DNA from 3 places in the Pseudoalteromonas sp. GABNS16E genome. Region 3 is predicted to be linked to each of the others. Evidence: predicted binding sites of a transcription regulator. Region 3 holds the regulator's gene; each other region holds the start of a gene.
What was found. Region 3 encodes sigma-54, which starts transcription at its own class of promoters, with help from an activator protein. Its sites were predicted from a motif close to GTTGGCACGNNNNTNGNNT; they were not measured.
Positions count from the first base shown of each region.

Region 1: PSI06_RS05340 (diacylglycerol kinase family protein) is a predicted target of sigma-54. The motif match lies at 3,193-3,211, and genes of this name have one in related genera.
Region 2: PSI06_RS10255 (flagellar basal body rod protein FlgF) is a predicted target of sigma-54. The motif match lies at 5,445-5,463, and genes of this name have one in related genera.

Region 1 covers NZ_JAQREZ010000008.1:51,035-58,568, reverse strand. The annotation lists gene maiA (maleylacetoacetate isomerase) at 1-462, shown strand, start outside; gene PSI06_RS05355 (TIGR02647 family protein) at 459-692, opposite strand; gene PSI06_RS05350 (DUF1496 domain-containing protein) at 810-1,112, shown strand; gene PSI06_RS05345 (VF530 family DNA-binding protein) at 1,167-1,475, shown strand; gene PSI06_RS05340 (diacylglycerol kinase family protein) at 1,514-3,133, opposite strand; gene PSI06_RS05335 (sigma-70 family RNA polymerase sigma factor) at 3,590-4,114, shown strand; partial or broken gene PSI06_RS05330 (anti-sigma factor) at 4,111-4,794, shown strand; partial or broken gene PSI06_RS05325 (DUF4331 domain-containing protein) at 5,185-6,776, shown strand; gene PSI06_RS05320 (Ig-like domain-containing protein) at 6,787-7,299, shown strand; gene PSI06_RS05315 (tetratricopeptide repeat protein) at 7,356-7,534, shown strand, end outside.
Region 2 covers NZ_JAQREZ010000021.1:6,121-13,654, reverse strand. The annotation lists gene flgK (flagellar hook-associated protein FlgK) at 1-892, opposite strand, end outside; gene flgJ (flagellar assembly peptidoglycan hydrolase FlgJ) at 894-1,910, opposite strand; gene PSI06_RS10270 (flagellar basal body P-ring protein FlgI) at 2,045-3,139, opposite strand; gene flgH (flagellar basal body L-ring protein FlgH) at 3,151-3,834, opposite strand; gene flgG (flagellar basal-body rod protein FlgG) at 3,855-4,643, opposite strand; gene PSI06_RS10255 (flagellar basal body rod protein FlgF) at 4,665-5,408, opposite strand; gene flgE (flagellar hook protein FlgE) at 5,597-6,940, opposite strand; gene PSI06_RS10245 (flagellar hook assembly protein FlgD) at 7,000-7,534, opposite strand, start outside.
Region 3 covers NZ_JAQREZ010000016.1:20,633-28,166, reverse strand. The annotation lists gene PSI06_RS08785 (PTS sugar transporter subunit IIA) at 1-213, opposite strand, end outside; gene hpf (ribosome hibernation promoting factor) at 218-505, opposite strand; gene PSI06_RS08775 (RNA polymerase factor sigma-54) at 533-2,032, opposite strand; gene lptB (LPS export ABC transporter ATP-binding protein) at 2,102-2,827, opposite strand; gene lptA (lipopolysaccharide transport periplasmic protein LptA) at 2,824-3,372, opposite strand; gene lptC (LPS export ABC transporter periplasmic protein LptC) at 3,362-3,916, opposite strand; gene kdsC (3-deoxy-manno-octulosonate-8-phosphatase KdsC) at 3,913-4,464, opposite strand; gene PSI06_RS08750 (KpsF/GutQ family sugar-phosphate isomerase) at 4,465-5,436, opposite strand; gene PSI06_RS08745 (calcium/sodium antiporter) at 5,439-6,407, opposite strand; gene PSI06_RS08740 (ATP-binding cassette domain-containing protein) at 6,662-7,465, shown strand; gene mlaE (lipid asymmetry maintenance ABC transporter permease subunit MlaE) at 7,465-7,534, shown strand, end outside.

The DNA of each region.
Region 1 (7,534 bases), on a different contig from region 3:
ACGGACGAAGGCGTATTAGCGCAATCACTGGCTATTTTAGAGTGGTTAGATGAAAGCTATCCGCAAACGCCGTTAATTTATGGCACTGCATGGCAAAAAGCGCAAATTCGTAATATTAGCTATGCAGTGGCATGTGATATTCATCCAGTAAATAATTTACGAGTGCTCAAGTATTTAAGCAACGAATTGGGCGTAGACGAGCAAGCTAAAGCCGCCTGGTATAGGCATTGGGTAGAGCTTGGATTTGAAAAAATTGAATTGATGCTAAGTGAAAACAATGAGTTTTGCGTAGGCAATACACCCACTCTCGCTGATATATGCTTAGTGCCACAGGTATTTAATGCATTGCGTTTTAATGTAGATATGGCTGCGTATCCAAAAATTGCAGCCATTTATGCACGTTGTAATGCATTACCCGCTTTTAGTGACGCCGCGCCGCAAAATCAGCGCGATGCAGTTTAACTTTTTAATGCGCAGTGAATAACACTCACGTGCTCTATTAAATCAAGGCCCAGTTCGGTTAAATAGCCGCCATCTGGGCTGTCTATCACGCCTTTATCAAACAACCTTTGTGCCGCGCTTAATAAATTTGGTTCAGCATCCGAATGTAACTTAATCCCTTGCATTTTGCTCTCACGTGGAAATTTAGCTAATAACGTAAATTCATCTATCATTGTTTGATTAAATTGCATGTGTTCACCTTTTTATAATTGTGTGTTTAAGTCAGTGTTGTTTAACGCTATTACTTACCCTAGCATGTTTTTTAATCGTGTGTACTATTTTTAAACTATCAAAATTCGAGGTTACTCATGCGCCATATTATGGTTTTATTTATTTTTTTAATTGCGTTCACTTTAGCCCCTAGCAGTTATGCAAAAACAGTCAAAACGCATTCTATTATTGACGCTAATGAGATTATTAATAATGGTGATATTTGTTGGTACGACAACAAACGTTATAGTGAAGGCGCGCTGGTGCAAGTACATTCTTTTACCTTAGTGTGCGCAGCTAATAACCCGCAGCATAATAACAGCGAGCTAATTTGGCTAAAATTAGATAAAAAAGGCAATATTGTTTATCCCACAAAGCCTAAAACCATTACGGTCAATTAGCGCTAAAAGAGGATTTACGCTACAATGCGCACAGTTTAAATAAGTAGTATGGCTATGGATAATCAACCAAAAAATCCTCTTCATGGGGTAACGTTAGAACAAATTTTAGTAGAGCTTGAGCAGCGCTTAGGGTTTAAAGCCATGGGCGAGCAAGTAAACATTAAATGTTTTACCGACTCACCGAGTATTAAATCAAGCTTAAAATTTTTACGTAAAACCCCTTGGGCTCGCGATAAAGTTGAAGCTCTCTACTTACATACGTTAAGTAACAAACCGCTGCGTAAACCCAAAAGCGCTCAGCGCCCTAAGCCTGCCAGCCAAAGCGATAGCAGTGGTTTTGTTTGGCCAAGCATTAAAAAGTAACACACAAAAATGCACGTTAAATACGTGCATTTTGTATTTTATAGCTCCTTACTAATTACTTTTAACGAGGCGGGGTCAACTGTAATAGTAAGCGTATCCGCTGTTTTTATTTCACCATCGAGTACATACTTAATTTCTTCGTCTGCGGTTATCGTTACTTTTTTAGCGTTGGTATGATGCGAGCTAATTGCTAAATGCGTTTGTGTAATACTACTAAACATAAGTTCAGCAATGCTTAACACGCGAGTGGTGTTTTCATCACTAGGTAGCAGCCAATTAATGTCTAATAGGCCATCTTCGTGATCGGGCTGACCACCTCCTTGAGCTAATAACGTAGTAAATGGCGCAGCATTAGCCACAATAAAGCTATTTGTATTTACCTCCTGCGTTTGATTATCATCAAGGGTGACATAAAGGGTTTGCGCTTTTTGCTCACTAAATGCCTGAAAAAAACCACTTAAATAGGCAAGCTGACCCGATTCGTTTTTTGAGTCTCTATCTGCTTTTTCTACCATTGATTGCTCATAACCAATCCCAGCTAACAACAGCATAAGCTCGTCATTACAATAGGCCGTATCAATTGTTTGGGTTTGCCCATCAATAATAAGATCGCAGGCCTGCTCAACAGGAATGATTTTAGAGCTAATCCCCATAAGCACATGCGCTAATGCATTGGCTGTGCCCATTGGGATAATACCCAGCTTGCACTGAGTGTTTACCAACACACTTGCTACTTCTGTCACGGTTCCATCGCCGCCACAGGCAATTATTATATCTGGCTTATCTTTAATGGCTTGTTTAGCAAGCTCAATACCGTCTATTTCTTTGGTGGTGGTTAATACTTCTAAATCATAATACGCCGACAACCTAGCCACTATTAAATGCTCTTTGTCTTGCCACATTTTGGTACCCGACACAGGGTTTGCAATAATAACGGCTTTGTTTTTAATAACTAGCTCGCCCTTTTTATGTCGCTTTGCTAAATGACGAAGCTGATGCTTATTAAGATTTGCGGTTTCGCGGGTTTCTTTTATTTGCGCGAGCACTTGGTGAACATCGGCGTTTTTATCTTGGCTCAGTAAATACGCTGCCATAACAAATACCGAACGCCCTCTGCCCAGTGCACAGTGAACTACCACGCGGCGGTCTTCTTTAATATGATGATGTATCCAGTTGATGGCTTGGTTTAATTGCGAATGGGTAGGCACACTATGATCAAGCACCGGAATATTTAAATAGCTAATATTTTCTTGTGTAGAGCTCCATTCTAAGCCATCAAACTCACACGTTACATCTAATATTGCCGTTATGCCGTTTTCTTTTAACGTATCAATATCAGAGGGGAACAATCGGCATGCTAAAAATAAATGGTCGTTAATTTTTTGAATGGGAGGGACTTTATCGTGCTTGCGAGAATACGCATTGTAAATTTGAACACCCAGTAAAAAAGGCACAAATGCCCAGCGGATATAAAATGGGATGACACCATTTTCACGCTTTCTAAAAATTTTCGCCAAATTAAAAATGTAAGCACCACTGACAAGAATTAACGACAATGCACTCCAGTAAAATACCACTGCAAAATATACCGAGTTAACCTCCCACCCTATAAATATAAAAATTAACGCTAAAATTAAATAACTCGTTGCAGCCCACATATTTTCTCCTTTATTTTTACTGTTTTGGCACATTTTTTTACAGCTGTGTATAAGTGTAGTAGCAATTTACACGCCAACAAAAGTTATTTTTTAGGAACAAAAACAACACTAAGTAACTGATATAAAATAAATAAAAGTAGCTAGCTTTAGCTGTATTCGCATATTAGGCGCTTTTTACACAGTAATCGGTCATTTTTTCTCACCACCCAAGGTAACTGTTTATATTTAAAACTTGTTTCAATGTGTACAGCAGCTAATATAAATGTCAGCTTAAAAGTTTTTGCATCCAATCACTCTTTTCACACGTTTATTGAGAGTGTGTTTATCTTTATTAGTTAAATTTATAACAGCCTGTTTAATCTCTATTTCAAAGAGATTAGGTTGCGCTTAAATAAAACAATTTTTAATTCACGAAGTTCAACACACCTCGGTAATAATAAAAACAACAGGAACCTTATGGAAAACGACAATTTACTTCCCCTTTTGTGTAAAACAGCACAGGGTAACAAAGCCGCGTTTGCTGATTTGTATCAGCAAACAAGCGCAAAGCTTTTTGCGATTAGTTTAAATATGCTGTCAAACCGCGCGCACGCAGAAGAAGTACTGCAAGAGGCATTTATAAAAATTTGGCATAACGCGTCAGAGTACAATTCATCTAAAGGCACAGTTATTAGCTGGATGATAAGCATTGTGAGATACCGCAGCTTAGATGCATTGCGTTATCACAAGGTCAGAAAAGAGCAGGCAATGGGTGACGATGAATACGACGAACAAGCAGTCGATGTTAGTTACGACGAACAAACCAAACTTGTTAATTGTATTGAGCAACTTGATCCCCAACAAAAACAAGCCATTCATTTAGCCTATTACAAAGGGCTAAGCCATGGTGAGTTAGTCAATCACATAGAAACGCCCTTAGGCACAGTTAAAAGCTGGATCAGGCGTGGTTTGCAGCAGTTGCAGAGGTGTTTAACATTATGAATTATAATAAACCAGAATTACTTGATGCTTTAGCAGGGCAGTAAGTATTAGGTACTTTAAAAGGCCTGGCACGAAAACGTTTTCAACGCTTAATGCTCAGCTTACCGCAAGCCCGAGAAGCCACTATAATGTGGGAGCAAAATTTAAATGATTTAGCCAGTGCAATTACGCCTCAAACACCCAGCGCGCAAGTGTGGAAGAATATTTTAAATACATTAGAACACACCAACCAACCCGTTAAAACGGTGATCAAACCAGCTACATCGTTGTGGCGCAATTGGTCATTTATAGCTACAGCTGCCTGTATTATCTTAGCATTTTTGGTTATTCAGCCCACAACTCAGCCCCAATACAGCCAACCAATTGCTTTAGTACAAAACCAAGATAAGCAATCACTGTGGTTTATTAACGTAGATGAGCAAACATTATCGGTTAAAGCCAGTGATAAACTCGTTGCGCAAACCGATAAAGACTACGAGCTGTGGATGATTTTAAAAGGGCAAGACACGCCAATTTCGTTGGGTCTACTGCCTAAAAACGGTGAAAAACAGTTACTCAAAGGCACGCGCTTTAAGGCGCAAGATATTGCCCTACTCGCTGTTAGCTTAGAGCCTTTAGGTGGCTCGCCAAACGGCCTACCAACACAAGTACTGTACACGACAGATTTAGTTATTTTATAACTAAATAAACGCGACTGGTTGGTCAAACTTTGTTTGGCCAACCTTTTTATTTACCTTGGGGTCTAGCGCCCTTTAACAATTAATATTTGATTAAACTAAAGTAGGCTTAATCGCACTGCGATGCTTATCATATTGTGTGCTCAATACCTGCTGCGTTATTTTAATTGCATACACCCCCTGTAATAAGTATAAAACCAAACCGCTTCAGCCTCTTTATCACTCTCTTATCACTTCCTTATCTAAATGCAAAACAGCCTGCTGAAAATTTAATCTTGAACGTTAAACACCCCTTTATTAACAATAATAAAAAAATATTTAACTTTTTTGCATCCATTGTGCTTTTTGCTTCGTTATTAGTTATGACTCCAATCAAAACTAAAGGAAAAAGTCATGAAAGCTTTAACTCCATCTATACTCGCAGTAGTAGTATGCAGTACCTTAGTAAGCACCTCTAGCGAGGCATCAAGTCATCGTGAAGCGCCGAACATTAGCCGCTTTCCAACCTTAGACTCTACCGACTTTTACGTATTTAATAGTTATGAAGCAGGCAGAGACGACTACGTTACATTTATTGCCAACTATATTCCTCTACAAGATGCCTACGGCGGCCCTAACTACTTTGCTATGGACCCAGATGCAACCTACAGTATTCATATTGATAACGACGGTGATGCAGTTGAGGATATTACCTTTGCTTTTAATTTTACCAGTATGCTGCCAAACGATAATCAAGGCGTGCAATTAACCGTTGGCCCAGAAGATAATCAGCGTACTGTATCTGTACCTCTTAAAACGTTGGTGGTGTAGCAGCAGGTGATGATAGCGCCGCTAATTTTAGCGAGTCATACACACTCAGCATGATAAGCGGTCCACAACGCACGGGGACCAGTACAGCATTAAGTAATACCACCACCAGTTCAACCACGTTTAATAAACCGCTTGATTATATTGGTGACAAAACATTTGGTTCAATGGCTGATTACCAAACCTATGCAGATCAGTTTGTTTATCAAGTTTCGGTACCAGGCTGTGACAGTATGGCCAAAGTATTTGTTGGTCAGCGCAAAGACCCATTTGTCGTTAACTTAGGTAAAACATTCGATTTAGTAAATTACGTTCCCGTTGAAGGTGATAGTGCGCCAGGTGCTGGGGATGGCGGTGGTTTCCCTGGAGGGATTACACAAAGCAGTGAGAATGACGACCTCGTAGATAAAAACGTTACCTCAATTGCAGTTGAAATGCCTAAAAGCTGTATTGTAGGTGAAGGCAACGGCGTAATTGGTTCATGGACAACAGCGAGCCTACCTCAAGCACGCATTTTAAACCCTAACGCTAAATTTGCAGATAACGCGGTAAATGGCGGTGCATTAACACAGGTTTCACGCTTAGGTAATCCATTAGTTAATGAGCTAGTTATTGGTATTAAAGACAAAGATACCTTCTCAACGGCTCACCCTAAAGACGATGCACAGTTTTTAGATTACGTTTCGCACCCGTCTTTACCAGAGCTGTTAAATATTTTATTTAAAGATGCAGTAAATACCACACTTGGCGCTAATTTAGAAACTCTTGCTCCAACTAACTTTCCACGTACTGATTTAATCACCGCATTTTTAACTGGTTTTGCAGGGGTAAACCAACAAGCCACCGTAACGCCATCAGAAATGCTACGTTTAAATACTGCAATTGCAGCCACAGCACAAACTGATCAGTCTGCATTTGGTGTAGCCGGTGATGATTTAGCAGGTTTTCCAAACGGGCGCCGTCCAGGTGACGATGTCGTTGATATTGCACTTCGCGTGGTAATGGGGCGTTTATGTCATCCTATTCCTGTAAATGGTGAAGACACCGACTTAGGTCTATGTACACCAGAGGATGCTGATGTAGGTACAGTGCCATTCACTGATGGTGCTCCAGTTGATGCGAGCATGATGGATGCCACTTTCCCATACTTAGCCACCCCACTTGCAGGCTCTAAATAAGGAGTAACGTATGCGTAATTTAAACCTTACCCATAGCAGTATATTGTTATGCGCTTTGGCACTAAGCGCGAGTAGCAGTGATGATGATAACAAACAACCCACACCGGTTGTAAATTCTGCGCCCAATGCTAGTGATGCAATGTTAATTACACAAACAGAAGTTGAAATTAACGACATGTTAGTGGCCACCGATGCTGATGGCGATACATTAACATACACATTAACTTCGCAGCCGACATTAGGTAACGCTGTAGTAAATAGCGATGGCAGCTTTACCTATACCCCAAACAAAGAAGCAACCGGTAGCGACAGCTTTATGTTTGGTGTATCAGACGGTGTTAACCAGCAAGTGACTGCAGCGGTAAATATAACCATTGAAGCACTGCAAGTGGACTTTGCACAATTTGCAAGCGATGCGTTTAATCAAAGCCCCACTGCGCAACCGCTATCTACCAACGGACGTGTCTTTATCAATACAGACACAGACGTAAGCGGTATTTCATCGGGCGCTTCTGGTAACTAACTCAGTAAGTAAATTAAGCTGATGGCCATGGATGGCTTTTTTAAGAGGATAAAACAATGCGCAGTCATTATAAAAAAATGCTCTTTGTTTTTTGCGCTGCACTTTGTGTAAATAACGTGCTTGCAAAACCAATTACCCCAAAAGATAACGCAATTATTGCCTCAAGCAATGCAACATTAAGTGCTAATTTAACCCTTGAGCAACTCACTGCGCTGGTGCTAAATAGCCAATACAT
Region 2 (7,534 bases), on a different contig from region 3:
TTGCCAATCCCATTTGGCCAATCTGGTTTTGTGCTGGTACAAGTATATCGTCTCTAAATGCGAGTAAGCCGCCAATTTTGCCTTTTAATTTGCTTGCATCTATCTCTAGCGGCACGGCTTTGCCGCCATTAACATCAAGCGTCAATTCTTTAAAATTAGGATCGGGGTCGCCCGACAAAGAAAATAAGTTAAATGTACCGTTTTCCATAACTAAAGACTCACCGCTGCCCATAAATACGAGTTTTTCGCCATTAGGGCAATCGAGTGTTTCTATATCTACGAGCTCTGATAATTCACGAATCGCTAAGTCGCGCTCGTTATAAATAGAGCTTGCGCTTGATGCGTTATTTGTACCATTTACGACTGCAATTTCTTGGTTTAACGTATTTATATTTTGTATGAGCGAATTGGCTTCTTCAGAAAAAATTTCAAGCTGCTCATTCACAATACCTTGCTGCTCAAGCACAATCCCTGAGAGCCTATCCATTTGATCAACTAAACTTTGCGCGTCGGTCATTACGAGTGAGCGAGCAACTGATGAAGACGGTTGATTTAACGCCTCTTGCACGTTATTAAATAATGAATTTATGCCCGTTGATAAGTTATTAGACTCTTCTGAAAAAATAGTATCAACACGGTTGGCTTCTGTTACAAATTGATCAAAAAACGATTTATTTGACGTGTCGCGATTTAACTGCGACTGGGCAAATTCGTTCAATAACCGATATGTTTCGCCGCGCCCTACTTGGTTATCTACCATAGTGGTAAATTCAGTGCGCTCACGTACGTAGCCTTCGGTGTTTACATTGGTGATGTTTTTACTGGTCGTTTGCAACAGTTCAGAGCTTGAACGCACACCAGCACTGGCAATATTTAATAAACTAAACGACATATTACTTCACTCCTTGGGTAAACGCGCTTGTTGCAATATTTTTAAGCTCACTACTATTTAGCACTTTTTTTATTTTGCTCGCGTAATTAGGGTCCGTTGCATAGCCTGCTTTTTGTAGCGAATCTAAAAATTCGTTTGGCTGTGCTGTTTTTTGTAATGCTTCTTCGTAACGTGGGTTTTGCGTTAAAAAATCGACAAAGTCGTTTACGCTTTCTTTTATAGAATCATAAGCTCTAAAACTTGCTTGCTTTTTAACTGCAGCACCTTGCTCAAACTCTAAAGTGACCTTACTGGCCTTTTCACCCTGCCAACTTTTATCTGACTTAATATTGAATAAATTGTTTGAGCTATTACCATCACCTTTATTAATAATATGTTTACCCCAACCAGTCTCGAGGGCCGCCTGAGCGACCATCACTGCAGGGTTTAAACCTATTTTTTCGGCCGCTGTTTTGGCATGCTCCCACACTGCACTCACAAACTCTCCAGCATTATTAAATGTCGGTTGCTGTACAGGCTGTGTTGGGGTTTTAGTGTCTGTTGCTTCGCTGCTGAGGGCTAAGTCGTCTTTATTTACTTGCTCAACATTATTCAGTTCTTCGTGGGGTAGTTCAGAGCCTGCGCGTTTATCACTGATAAAGTCGTTGGTTGTTCTTAACACTGAGCCAGGCATAAAGTTTTCAGCCTCTGGAGAGAGCTGCTGCACAATTAAATCAGCCAAGCCTAAAGACCCATTTGATGAAAGCTCAGAAGAGAGCTGCTGATCGTGCATTTCTTCAAAAAACTTTACGCCGCTAGAATTAAATGGGCTGTCTTCATCTTCAAATGCTTCGTTAGCTTTACGCATACCTTTTAGAAGCATCTGCGTAAAAATAGCTTCAAATTGTGCCGCTGCTTTTTTTAGCGCCGCTTTAGAGGCATCAGTAGATGCATCACCGCTGTTTAAAGCGTCTTGACGTAAAGTATTAAGATTACTTAAATCAAAAAAGTTTTGCTTATCGAGGTGATTTGTTTCCATCAGCTTTTTGACACAAAAATGAATAATGCTTTAAGAAATGCAAAAATTGAGCCAAAGGAAGGTAACAGTAAAAAGCTTAAGTACCTTTTGAGTACTTAAGCTTTATTTAGAAGGGTAAATATTATAAAAAACAATTAAATAACAACAAGCTGTCCGTTAATTGCACCCGCTTCTTTAAGCGCTTCTAAAATAGCCATTAGGTCTCCAGGTGCTGCGCCTACTTCATTTATAGCACGCACTAAGTCATCTAAGCTGACGCCTGGGTTAAATACAAACGCACGAGAATCATCTTGGTTAACGTCAATAATACTTTGCTGTGTTACAACAGTTTCGCCTTCAGCTAACGGATTAGGCTGCGTTACATTTTGCTGTTCAGCAATAGTAACTGTCAGGCCGCCGTGGGTTATTGCCGCTGGCTGTAGCTTCACATTTTTGCCAATGACAATCGTTCCCGTACGTGAATTAACAATAATTTTGGCTGATGTGTCAGCAGGTTTAAACTCTAGGTTTTCAAGCGTTGATAAATAAGACACTCGTTGCGATGCATCACGCGGGGCAATAACGCGTACTGAGGCAGCGTCAATAGCTTGTGCACTATTAGGGCCTACCAAATTGTTAATTGTTGCTTCTAAACGTTTTGCCGTTGTAAAGTCTGGGCGGTTTAAGTTAAAAGTAATGTAGTCGCCTTGCATAAAAGGGCTTTTAACTTCGCGTTCAACAGTGGCTCCATTTGGTACGCGGCCGACGGTTGGGGTATTAATTACTACTTTGCTACCATCAAGCCCTTGTGCACCTAACCCCCCTACTATTAAGCTGCCTTGTGCTATGGCGTATACGTTACCATCAACCCCTTTTAAAAAAGTTTGAAGCAAGGTGCCGCCACGTAAACTCCCTGCACTGCCAATAGAGGAAACCGTAATATCAATTGTTTGCCCTGGCTTTCTGAACGGCGGCAGCTCAGCATGAACTGCCACTGCTGCTACGTTTTTAATTTTAGGGCTTTGTGTTGAAGGCAGCGTAATACCAAAACTGTTTAACATGCCCCTAAAACTTTGTTGCGTGTAAGAGTTTTGCTCCCCTGTACCAGGTAGCCCCACCACTAAACCATAACCTACCAATTGGTTGGCACGGACCCCTTCAACCATAGAGACATCTTTTATTCGTTCCGCGCTGGCAGAAAATTGCCAGCCTAGCAGTATGATCAAAATAAACGCTTTAATGCTATTCATACTACTACCCTCTAAAACGGAAATAACGAGCTACTGAAGAAACGTGTTAACCACCCTGGGCTTTGCGCCTCTTGTGTTTGCCCTTTACCTGAATACTGGATGCGGGCATTAGCAATTCTATTCGACTCAACCGTGTTATCGGCGCTAACATCTTGCGGACGAACTAGCCCTTCGAGCCTAATAAACTCTTCGCCAGTGTTAAGTGTTAGCCATTTTTCACCACGAATAACTAAATTACCATTGGGTAAAACACGCATAACATTTACAGAAATATCACCCACTAAACTGTTTGACTGATTTGATTTTGAGTCACCGGTAAATGATGAATCACTACCAATACCAAACTGAATACTGTCACCACCTATATTTACAGGTAAGCCACCTAATCCAATAATGGGGTCCAAACTGGCGTCGGTTTCTTTATCGGTTTCGGTTTTAGCGGCTTTTGTAGCTTGTGTTGACTCTTCAAGCTTAACGGTAATTATATCGCCGGTTCTAAGTGCTTTTTTGTCTGAATACAAATCATTAAATGTATTGGTGTTAAACAACGAACCCGTTGCAACAACAGGCTCTGCTACAGGCTCTGGGTACATGGGTGCGTAGTAGGGGTCATCTTGAACCACTTCACTATTTTGCGTAGAAACACAGCCACTTAAAAATAAGGTGCCTGCTGCAAATAAAATAACATTACGCATAACTATCCCCTTGTGCACGGTTATAACTGTTGATTGATGTAGCTCATCATTTCGTCAACGGCCGAAATTACTTTTGAGTTCATTTCGTAAACACGTTGAGTTTCGATAAGGTTAACCAATTCTTCCGTTACATTAACGTTTGATGTTTCAAGCGAGCCTTGAATAATAGTTCCTAAGCCTTCTACGCCTGGATTACCTTGAACAGGCGCCCCACTAACAGCGGTTTCGGTGTAAAGGTTTTGACCAATTGGCTCAAGACCCGATGGATTAATAAAGTCACTAATTGTTAGCTGGCCAATTACCACGTTATCGGCTTGCCCTGCAACGCGTACAGATACCTCACCATCTTGAGAGACTGTAATTGATTGCGCATCATCGGGTACATTCATTTCGGGCTGAACAACAAAACCTGCACCGGAGGTAACAATGCGGCCGTCTTCATCGGTAGTAAATTGCCCATTACGCGAATACGCAATATTGCCATCGGGTTGCAACACTTCAAAAAAGCCTTCGCCTGAAATCATCCAATCGAGTGAGTTTTCAGTGGTGAGCATATTGCCCTGCGTAAACTCTTTTTGGTTAGCAACCACTTTTGCACCCGCACCGAGCATTAGGCCAGATGGCAGCTCGGTATCTTGTGATGAGCGCCCGCCAGGCTGGTTGATGTTTTGATACAGTAAATCTTCAAAAATAGCGCGGCTTTTTTTGTAACCTACGGTACTGGCATTCGCCAGGTTATTTGAAATAACTGAAATATCAGTTTGTTGAGCGTCTAGCCCTGTTTTACTTATCCACAATGCAGGATTCATAAGTATGCCCTCATTTTAAAGTTAAACTATGCGCATCAACTGATCTTGACGTTCGTCAATCTCTTCAGCTGTTTTCATTAGTTTTACTTGTAACTCAAATTGACGTTGGTGGTTGATCATATCGACCATTTCGTGAACTGGATTAACGTTAGACATTTCCAGTGCACCACTTAACACTTTTACATTTGCAGAGGTATCGACGGTTTGCCCAGGTACAGGTCTAAATAAACCATCGTTGCCTTTTTCAAGCTCTCTGCTGTTTCCTTCAACAACGCGCAGCGTGTCTACTTCTTCTAAAAAATTTGCAGGCGCGCCTTGCGGGCGAACCTGTATGGCACCATCTTCACTAAAACTTATTTTTTCAATAGGAACCGGTAAAATTACGGGGCCACCTTCGCCAATAACTTGACGACCATGACTTGTTACCAACATACCTTGCGCAGTAATGTTTAGCGTGCCTACTTTTGTATAGGCTTCGTTTCCTGAGTCATCCTGAACCGCAAGCCAGGCGTTATCGCTCATGGCAATATCTAAATCTCGCCCTGTTTCGATTATGCCGCCAGAGGTCATGTTAGAACCTGGTCGCTCTTGCATTGAAAACACGCGCGATGGCAAGCCCTCGCCAAATGCTTGCATAGAGCGCGCTTGCGCAAAGTCGGCTTTAAAGCCTGTGGTGTTTGCGTTTGCCAAATTATTGGCTTTAAGTGCAAGCCCTTGTAGGCTTTGCTTAGCGCCAGAGGCTGCAATGTAGACCATTTTGTCCATAACATCGACTCACATAAAAAATCTCTGAGTTGACAAATGCAAAATAGATGCCAGGTTAAATTTGACGCAATATAAGGAAGGTATTGAACGGTTCAGCTCGACTAGTTTTAGCGACATAGCTACAAAAAAGGCTGCAAAAAAGGCTGCAAAAATGCAGCCTTAAAATCTTAACCAAAAATAAGGTTAACTTATCGAATCTGCAAAATACTTTGCTGAATTGTTGAGTTAACTTCAAGCGCTCTTGAGTTCGCTTGGTAGTTACGTTGAGCGGTAATCAAATCAACTAATTCGTTTGTTAAGTTGGTATTAGATTGCTCAAGCGCGGATGAATTAATACTACCCAATGTGCCTGAACCTGGTTCTCCTGCTATAGGCTCCCCTGATGTCAAACTTTTCTTCCAGGCTGTATCTCCAACCTGCTGTAAACCCTGTGAGTTTGAAAAACGCACCATAGCAACTTGGCCTAAGAAGGTTGAATCACCATTACTATATGATGCTACTACTTTTCCATCTGTTCCAATATCAATACCCGCTAAACGACCAACGGTAGCGCCATCTTGCTCAAGTGCTTTTACTTCAAAGTTACTTGCATACTGTGTTGGAACTTTGTTATTAGTGCCAGCTTCATCACGCCAACTTACTGATACATCATCGGGAAAACTTGCACCATTAGTTAAAAGTGAAGTCAAACCTGTAGTAGCATTTGACGATAAGTCTATATCAGAAAAAGTTGTAGCCGGTGACGCTACATTAGGCAAACCTGCAGATGTAAATTCAAAAGTATCTATTGGAGTATGTGAACCGGCGGCGGTTTCAGTTCCATCTGTGCCAAAGTTTTTCCCGTCTAAGGTCCCGTAAACTTGCCATTGGTTCGGTGCTGTTACTGGGTCTTGCTTTACAAAAAACAGCTGTAAAACATGTGGCTCACCTAATGAATCATACACAGTGGTGGATGTCGAGCTATTATAGGAGGCACTAGTATTTGAATCAAAAGGAGTAACTGAAGGCTGAGTACTTCGAGAATCTAGATTGAATGATGAATATACTTGACTAGTAGCTCTTGGAGAACCTGACGAGTCAGGTATTTGTAAAGGTGATGATGTGCTTAGGCTCACTGAAGTAGTATCTCCTGTAGCTTCATCAACAGGAAAGCTTTGTAAGAAATTACCTTTTGCATCGACTACAAAATTGTCTTGATTTAGCTTAAATGCGCCAGCACGGGTATAAGAAAAATCTTGAGAGCCAAGGTCTTCACTCATCGCAAAATAACCTTCACCCGTAATAGCTAAATCCAACGAGTTGTTGGTGAACTGCAACGACCCCTGATGAAACTGCTGTGCAACCATAGCTGTCTGAACACCATCACCGTTTTTAGTTTTACCAGAACTGAACACAGAAGATGCATACACATCGACGAACTCAGCTCGTGATTCTTTAAAACCGGTGGTGTTTACATTAGCAATATTATTTGCTGTTACGTCTAAATCTTTTTGAGCGGCAGCTAGGCCTGTAAGTGCGATATTAAAGCTCATAATTCACCTCTAACTTTTAATCTAATAGCCTGCTAGCAGGCGAAATATTTTTTAATTGGTTATGCGATCTCTGCGACATCTGTCAACCTAACCGCACCCTCTTTAGTGTTAATAATAATGCCACTAGAGCCATTGATATTAACGCTTTCAATGTTTTTGAATGTTGCCACCGGTAAGCTTGAAAACTCGCCGTTGGTACTGCCCTCTGCAGTAATAGTGTATTCACCCTCTGGTAGGCGCTCACCAGATTCATTATTACCATCCCAGCTAAAGCGCACTGCACCCGCTGCTTGCGAACCCATATCGATAGTTCTAACCAGTTGCCCAGAAGCATCTGTGACTTTAATTGTTAAATTATCAACGGCTTCTTCAGCAACCGCAGACCCTTTTGCCTCTCCGCTTTCGCCAAGCTCAAGCGTATTAGACTCTAAAAGCGCTTGCTTACCAACCAGCGTTGATGCTTGTAAGGCAGAATTTGAGGTCATTGATGAGGCTAGTGACTCAAAATTTGTGTTTAAATCTGTGATGCCTTGCGCCATGGTAAAATTAGTCATTTGCGCAATCATCTGATCGTTATCAGCCGGATTACTCGGA
Region 3 (7,534 bases):
ACCCATTCTGCCATGAGGAATGGCGATACCCCGGCCAATGCCAGTACTGCCTAGCTTTTCTCTACTTGCCAGCGCATTAAGAATATCTTGTTGTGGTAAGTAGGGGAGCTTTTCATGAGCAAGCTCACTGATAAACTCTAAAATTCTTTTTTTACTACTAAAAAGGACCGCAGCTTTGCTGCAGTCCTGGCATACTAATGTACTTAATTTCATAATATTAGTGTCTAGCAAGCTTCTCTTTATGTTTTATGACTTGACGATCGAGCTTGTCAATCAACGAGTCTATAGCGGCATACATATCTTGGTGCTCTGTTGAGGCAAATAAATCTGCGCCACTTACATGAATAGTCGCTTCTGCTTTTTGGTTGAGTTTTTCTACATCGAGAATGACATGCACATTGCTAATATGATCTGAGTGCCTTTCTAGCTTTGCAAATTTATTATTTACATAGTCTCTAAGTGAATCAGTTACTTCTACGTGACGACCAGTTAGGTTTAGTTGCATAAGCATTTCCTCTTTGTTTTTTACGTCTTATATCAAACTCTTTCTCTGATTTGACGGTGGAATAGCTAGCGATTCACGGTATTTTGCTATTGTGCGTCTAGCTACTTTAATTCCTTGCTCTGCCAATATATCCGCAATTTTACTATCACTCAATGGTTTAGCTGAGTTTTCCGCGGCAATTAGCTTTTTAATTAGGGCACGTATTGCGGTTGATGAACACTCGCCGCCGTTTTCAGTGCTTACGTGGCTTGAGAAAAAATACTTAAGCTCAAAAATACCACGTGGCGTATGCATATATTTTTGCGTAGTAACACGCGAAATTGTCGATTCATGCATTTCTACCATTTCAGCAACATCGTTTAAAACCATTGGCTTCATGGCTTCGGGGCCATGTTCAAAAAATGCCTGTTGCTGTTTTACAATACAGTTAGTTACCTTAAGCAGCGTGTCGTTTCTGCTTTCAAGGCTTTTTATAAACCATTTAGCTTCTTGTAAGTGAGAGCGAATAAATTGGCTATCACCACTTGATTTTACGGTACGTGACATAGCCGCGTACTGACTATTTACGCGTATTTTTGGCATGCTATCTGGATTTAGCTCTACCACCCAGCGGCCTTTTATTTTTTTAACCGACACATCTGGTATTACATACTCCGACTCTTCCCTTACTATTGTATCTGCAGGTTTTGGGTTGAGGGTATGTATTAGGGTCATGACCTCTTTAAGCTCGTCTTCTTTAAGCTTAGTCTTTTTCATTAATGTACGATAGTCGCGTGCCGCTAATAGATCAATGTGATCGGTTAAGATCATTTTAGTTTGTTCTATAAAAGGGGTGTCTTTATCAAACTGGTTTAGCTGAATGCACAAGCACTCTTGTAAACTGCGCGCGGCTATACCTACAGGGTCAAATAACTGAATACGCTTTAAAACGGCTTCTATTTCATCAAGTTCAACTTCAACTTCGTCATCGTTTTCTTGGTTAAAGCTCTCTAAAATCTCTTCACAACTTAGCGTTAAAATACCCGAGTCATCTACAGCTTCTACAATGGCAATAGCAATGGCTTCATCAGTTGGGCTAAAAGGAGTAAGCTGAAGCTGCCACATTAAATACTCATGTAGCGTTTCAGTAGAGGCACCTTGATAAATAGACTCATCTTCCGGCATTGGGCCTGAGGATGCAGCAGGGGCTGCGCTCATGTACTCATCCCAAGTTACATCCATTGCCATATCATCGCTAACGGTGTCTTTATTTAAAGCTTCGCCACTGTCTTGCTCGTACTCGCTGGTTGTATCGTCAGCCGATGCGCTTACGGTTACATCATCCGTATCTGCTTTTTGTTCATTTTTTCCAGCCGACTCTTCCGTGTAATCTTGCTCTTCTACTTCTAATAGCGGGTTGCTATCAAGTGCTTCTTGTATTTCTTGCTTGAGATCCAATGTACTGAGCTGCAGCAAGCGAATCGCTTGTTGCAATTGTGGAGTCATTGTAAGTTGCTGGCCCATGCGCAGCTGTAATGATTGCCTCATGTATCTCTAACAATCCTTTTATGTTGTTATAATTAATATTAGCAGATGCTTGTAGGTGTGGCTTAAATGTTACAGCCTAAATTGCTCGCCTAAATAAACATCGCGTACAGTTTTGTCATTTAATACGTGTTCTGGGGTGCCAGATGCAATTAGCTCCCCATGAGAAACAATGTAGGCTTTTTCACAAACATCAAGGGTTTCTCTTACATTGTGATCGGTAATTAATACGCCAATGCCACGGTTTTTAAGATGTTCTATTATTTTCTTTATATCTAACACTGAAATCGGATCAACACCAGCAAAAGGCTCATCCAATAAAATAAATTTAGGGTTCGCTGCCAGTGCTCTGGCAATTTCTACACGGCGGCGTTCACCACCAGAAAGCGCCATACCTTGGCTATCGCGAATATGCTGAATACTAAATTCATCAAGTAAGTTGTTAAGCGTTTCTTCTCGTGCGGCTTTATTGAGCTCTTTACGCGTTTCTAAAATAGCCATTAAGTTTTGATAAACTGTCAGCTTTCTAAATATTGATGACTCTTGCGGCAAATAGCCAATGCCTAAGCGGGCGCGGCTGTGCATAGGTAATAACGTAATGTCGTTATCATCAATAGAAATTTTACCTTTGTCGCTAGGTACTAATCCTACAATCATGTAAAAGGTGGTGGTTTTACCTGCGCCATTAGGGCCCAATAAGCCAACAATGCTGCCGGCTTCTACTTCAAGGCCTACATTTTTTACAACTTGGCGGCCTTTATAGCTTTTTGCTAATAGTTCTGCTTTTAAGGTGCTCATGGTTGACCTTCGTTACCTGTTTTTTCTTTAATTTTTGCTTCAACAGGCACTAAAATTGTGTGGACACGATCCGTAGAGTTTTCGTCTTTTTCTGCGCTAATAAGCTGCTGCTGCATATCGTAGGTAATACTTTTAGCATTAATTTTTTGACCGGCTTGCGCGACTTCAGCATCGCCAACAAGCGTTAAAAATCGCTTTGCTACGTCGTAACGTACTTCGTTTGCACTGGCACTCATTACGGTACCATCGTCTTGTTTTTCTTCGAAGTAGGCTGGGCTGCCAGTGGCAATAAGGAGTTGTTTGTTATCCCCTAAGTCTTCACGTTTATGTACTTCGAGTCGGTCGGCTGTAATTTTGCGATTACCATGCACAATTTCGACGTTCTTTTCAAAAATACCTACGTTTTCTTTAAGTTGGCCTTCTTGACGGTCTGCACTAATAGAAATTTGATTTGCTGGCGGTTGAGCCGCAGGCTCAGCAGCAGAGGCGCTAAATGCAAGCATTAGCGATGGGATAATAAGTATTTTAGTGAGTTTATTGGTCATAATATATTGTTCGCGTATGGTTAATTAGTTTTATTACTTCGGTTTTTAAATCGGCTTCAAGGCCTTTACCGACAATTTTTAAATTAGGCCCAGTGACAACCACTGGCTGCTCAGAGCGCATTGTTAGCGCTTTAATGTCGACTTCGATGTTATCGGCATTGATGTTATCTATCATGGCGTTATCAACTAAATTTTTAGCAACAACATTACCTTCTAAAATAAGTTGTTTATCTTCGTAAAGCGTTGCTTCGTCTGCATTTATTCGCCATGTTTGTTTTTCGTTATACAAGGTGAAAATAGGTTTTTCAAAAAATGTAAAACCAAGCTGTTGGTACAGCTCCATTTTAGCCGCTGTGACTTTATGGCTTATTTTACCTTGCTCGTCATAGGCTGTTTGCTTAAGCTCTATAGCGGTGTAATCGGGCTTTGCAATTACTTCAGGTTCTTGCTCTGGCGCTACATTGGTTTGGGTAAAATAAGGGTACCAAAGCCAAACCATACAGCCGATGAATAACGCACTGAGTATAACGCGTGCTGCATTCATGAACTGGTGCCTTGTGTTGTAAGCGCTATGCCATTCTCTAGCATAAGTAAGTCTGTGAGCTCTCTAACGGCGCCAAAGCCGCCAGGCATTTGCGTAGTGTAATGCGATAAGCGCTTAATAAGCGGGTGCGCATCGTTTACTGCAACGGCAAAGCCAACGCGCTCCATTACTGGCATGTCAGGGCCATCGTCACCAATATAGGCTATTTGTTCATCAGTTAACTTTAAAGTGTTTTTGAGTTCTTGATAAGCAATAAGTTTGTCTTCTTGGCCTTGATAAATGTGCTGCACGGTTAAGCTGCTCATGCGAGTTTGTACTATTTCTGAGTGACGCCCCGTAATGACCGCAACTTCAAAACCGCTATTGATCAGCGCTTTAATGCCAAAACCATCTTTTGTATTAAATGCTTTTAATTCTTCGCCTTGGTTACCGAGGTAAATTCGGCCATCAGAAAATACACCATCAATGTCGCATATGAGTAGTTTTACTTTTTTGGCGCGTGCTTTGGCATCATCGCTTAGCGGTTGATAGAGATCTTCAAATTGCATTTATAATACTCCTGCTTTTAAGAGGTCTTGCATATTTAAGGCGCCTATTGGCTGGTTTTTATCATTGACCACAATTAAACCATTAATACGTTTGTTTTCCATTATGTTTAGGGCTTCAGCTGCAAGTATATCGGCCGTGGCGGTTGTGCATGACTTAGTCATAACCTGGCTAATAGCGGTGCTATGTATATCAACTCTTTGCTCTAAAATACGGCGTAAGTCACCGTCGGTAAAAAGGCCGGCAAGCTGTTGATTGTTATCTACAATAGCGGTCATGCCCAGCCCTTTGGCTGACATTTCTATTAACGCGTCTTTAATTGTTTGCGTTACACCTATAATAGGGGTGTTTGTGCCGCTGTGCATTACATCTTTTAAAGTGAGCAACAATCGCTTACCTAAACTGCCGCCAGGGTGAGAGAGTGCAAAGTCATCGGCGGTAAAGCCGCGTGCTTCTAAAAGCGCAACCGCCATTGCATCACCCATCGCTAAAGTGGCAGTGGTGCTTGCAGTAGGCGCTAAACCTAATAAACAGGCTTCTTGTTCTACTTTTATGCATACGTGCACATCGGCAAGTGTTGCCATAGTAGAGAGCGGGTTGCCCGTCATCGATATTATTTTTGCACCAAGACGTTTAAGTACCGGAATAATATTAAGTACTTCGCTGGTTTCGCCCGAGTTTGATATAAGCATAACCACGTCATTTTTGGTTATCATGCCTAAATCGCCATGGCTTGCTTCGCCTGGGTGAACAAAAAAAGCAGGGCTGCCTGTACTTGCAAGGGTAGCAGCAATTTTATTACCAATATGGCCTGATTTACCCATGCCAATAACAATAATCCGGCCTTGGCAATCAAACATGAGCTGACACGCACTATGAAAGTTTTCGTCAACGTATTGCGTAATATCAGCAAGCGCTTGGCGTTCAATGTTTAATACGCGTAAACCTTGCTCTATAAAATTTAGTTGTGCCATTGTTACCCTACTTGACTAAAAATATAACCTTGGTACGCCAAAAATGCGATGAGTAATAGGCCACCTTCTACTCTATTGATACGCTGAGAACCTCTAAAGTTCAATGACATAATAATAAGCGCAAGCGTAGCACCTAACATAATAAGTATGTCGCGGTTTGCAAGTGACGGGTCAACCACTGATGGGTTAATAATACCTGCAAGCGGTAATACCGCTAAAATATTAAATATATTTGAGCCCACAATATTACCGAGGGCTAAATCATCTTCGTTTTTAAGTACACCCGCTACAGAAGCTGCAAGTTCAGGCAAGCTTGTGCCAATAGCGATAATGGTTAAGCCAATTACTAAGTCGCTTAAACCAAAGTATTTAGCAATATCGACTGCTGAACCAACTAAAAAGTGTGAGCTAACAGGTAATAAAACCATGCCGACAATTAGCCATAAAACGGCTTTTTTAGTTGGTACATCGTTAGGAACCTCATCGCAGGCTTCTGAGACAAAAGGGTCATCTTGATTTTTTGCGCGCAAAGAAACCACAATCAAGCCGCCAATAAACACAGCAAATGCAACTAGCAACGCCACCCCTTCGGTAAGTGAGAAGTAGTTGTCTGAAAATACATACCACGTAGCCAAGGATACCAGCATAACAAGCGGCATTTCGCGTTTTAAAGTGCTTGATGACACACTCAAAGGGCGTAGCAGCGCAGTAATACCTAACACAAGTAAGATGTTTGTTATATTTGAACCTACCGCGTTACCGACCGCTGTGTCGGTTTTATTTGCCAAAGCAGCCGAGGCCGATACCATCATTTCAGGGGCCGAAGAACCCATAGCAACAACCGTTAAGCCAACAATTAAAGTAGGGACTCCAAAGTTTTTAGCAAGCGCTGCCGCACCGTATACAAATCGGTCGGCGCTCCACACAAGTGCAGCAAAACCAAGAATTAAAATAACAAACGAGGTAACCATTATGTTAAGCCAGATGTTCAAAATACAGATGGCGCGAATAGTAACAAAAGCCAACATGAAAGTATAAGCAAAAGAGCAGGGTCTACTATTGCAGTGCGTGAATTTTATGCGCTTAAGCAAAGGTTAAGGCAATTTACTTCAGCCTTAGAGCGCTTTTTGTAGGCGTATTACAAAATCTTACGAATTGTTTTTTCCATCTTGGCTAAAAAACCCTTAAAATAGGAGCACGAGTGAACATTGTTACGGAGAGCGACTTGTCGCAATCAATAGTAGAAGTCAAGGATGTTAGCTTTTCGCGAGGCGATAGAACCATATATAAAAATATGAGTTTTAGTGTTCCTAAAGGTAAGATAACAGCGATTATGGGGCCAAGCGGAATTGGCAAAACCACAATGCTACGCTTAATTGGTGGGCAGCTTAAGCCTGACGCCGGCGATATTTTATTCGAAGGTGGCAGTATTCCTAGTATGTCGCGCAAAGAGTTATATGCGGCACGAACCAAAATGAGCATGCTGTTTCAAAGCGGTGCGTTATTTACTGATATGTCGGTATTTGACAACATTGCATTTCCTCTGCGAGAGCACACCAAGTTAAGTGAAGCGTTAATTAAACTAGTCGTATTAATGAAACTGCAAGCGGTGGGTTTACGCGGTGCTAAAGATTTAATGCCTTCTGAGCTTTCTGGCGGTATGGCCAGACGAGCAGCACTTGCACGTGCTATTGCACTGGACCCAGAACTTATTATGTATGATGAGCCTTTTGCCGGCCAAGACCCAATATCTATGGGCGTATTGGTAAAGCTTATTAAGTCGTTAAATGAAGTGCTAGGTTTATCATCCCTTATTGTAACCCACGATGTAACGGAGGTAATGAGTATTGCCGATCACGTTATTATTATTGCCGATCAAGGCGTAATAGGTGCAGGGACACCGGATGAAATGCGTAATCATGAATCTCCATTAGTACAGCAGTTTTTAAAAGGATTATCGGATGGGCCAGTGCCATTTCATTATCCTGCACAAACGTATGCTGATGAGCTGTTAGGAGAAAACGCTTAATGTTGGATTTATTTCAAAAGTTAGGTCATAAAACGCTGGGGCGTTTTGCTGCATTAGGACGCTCTGCCA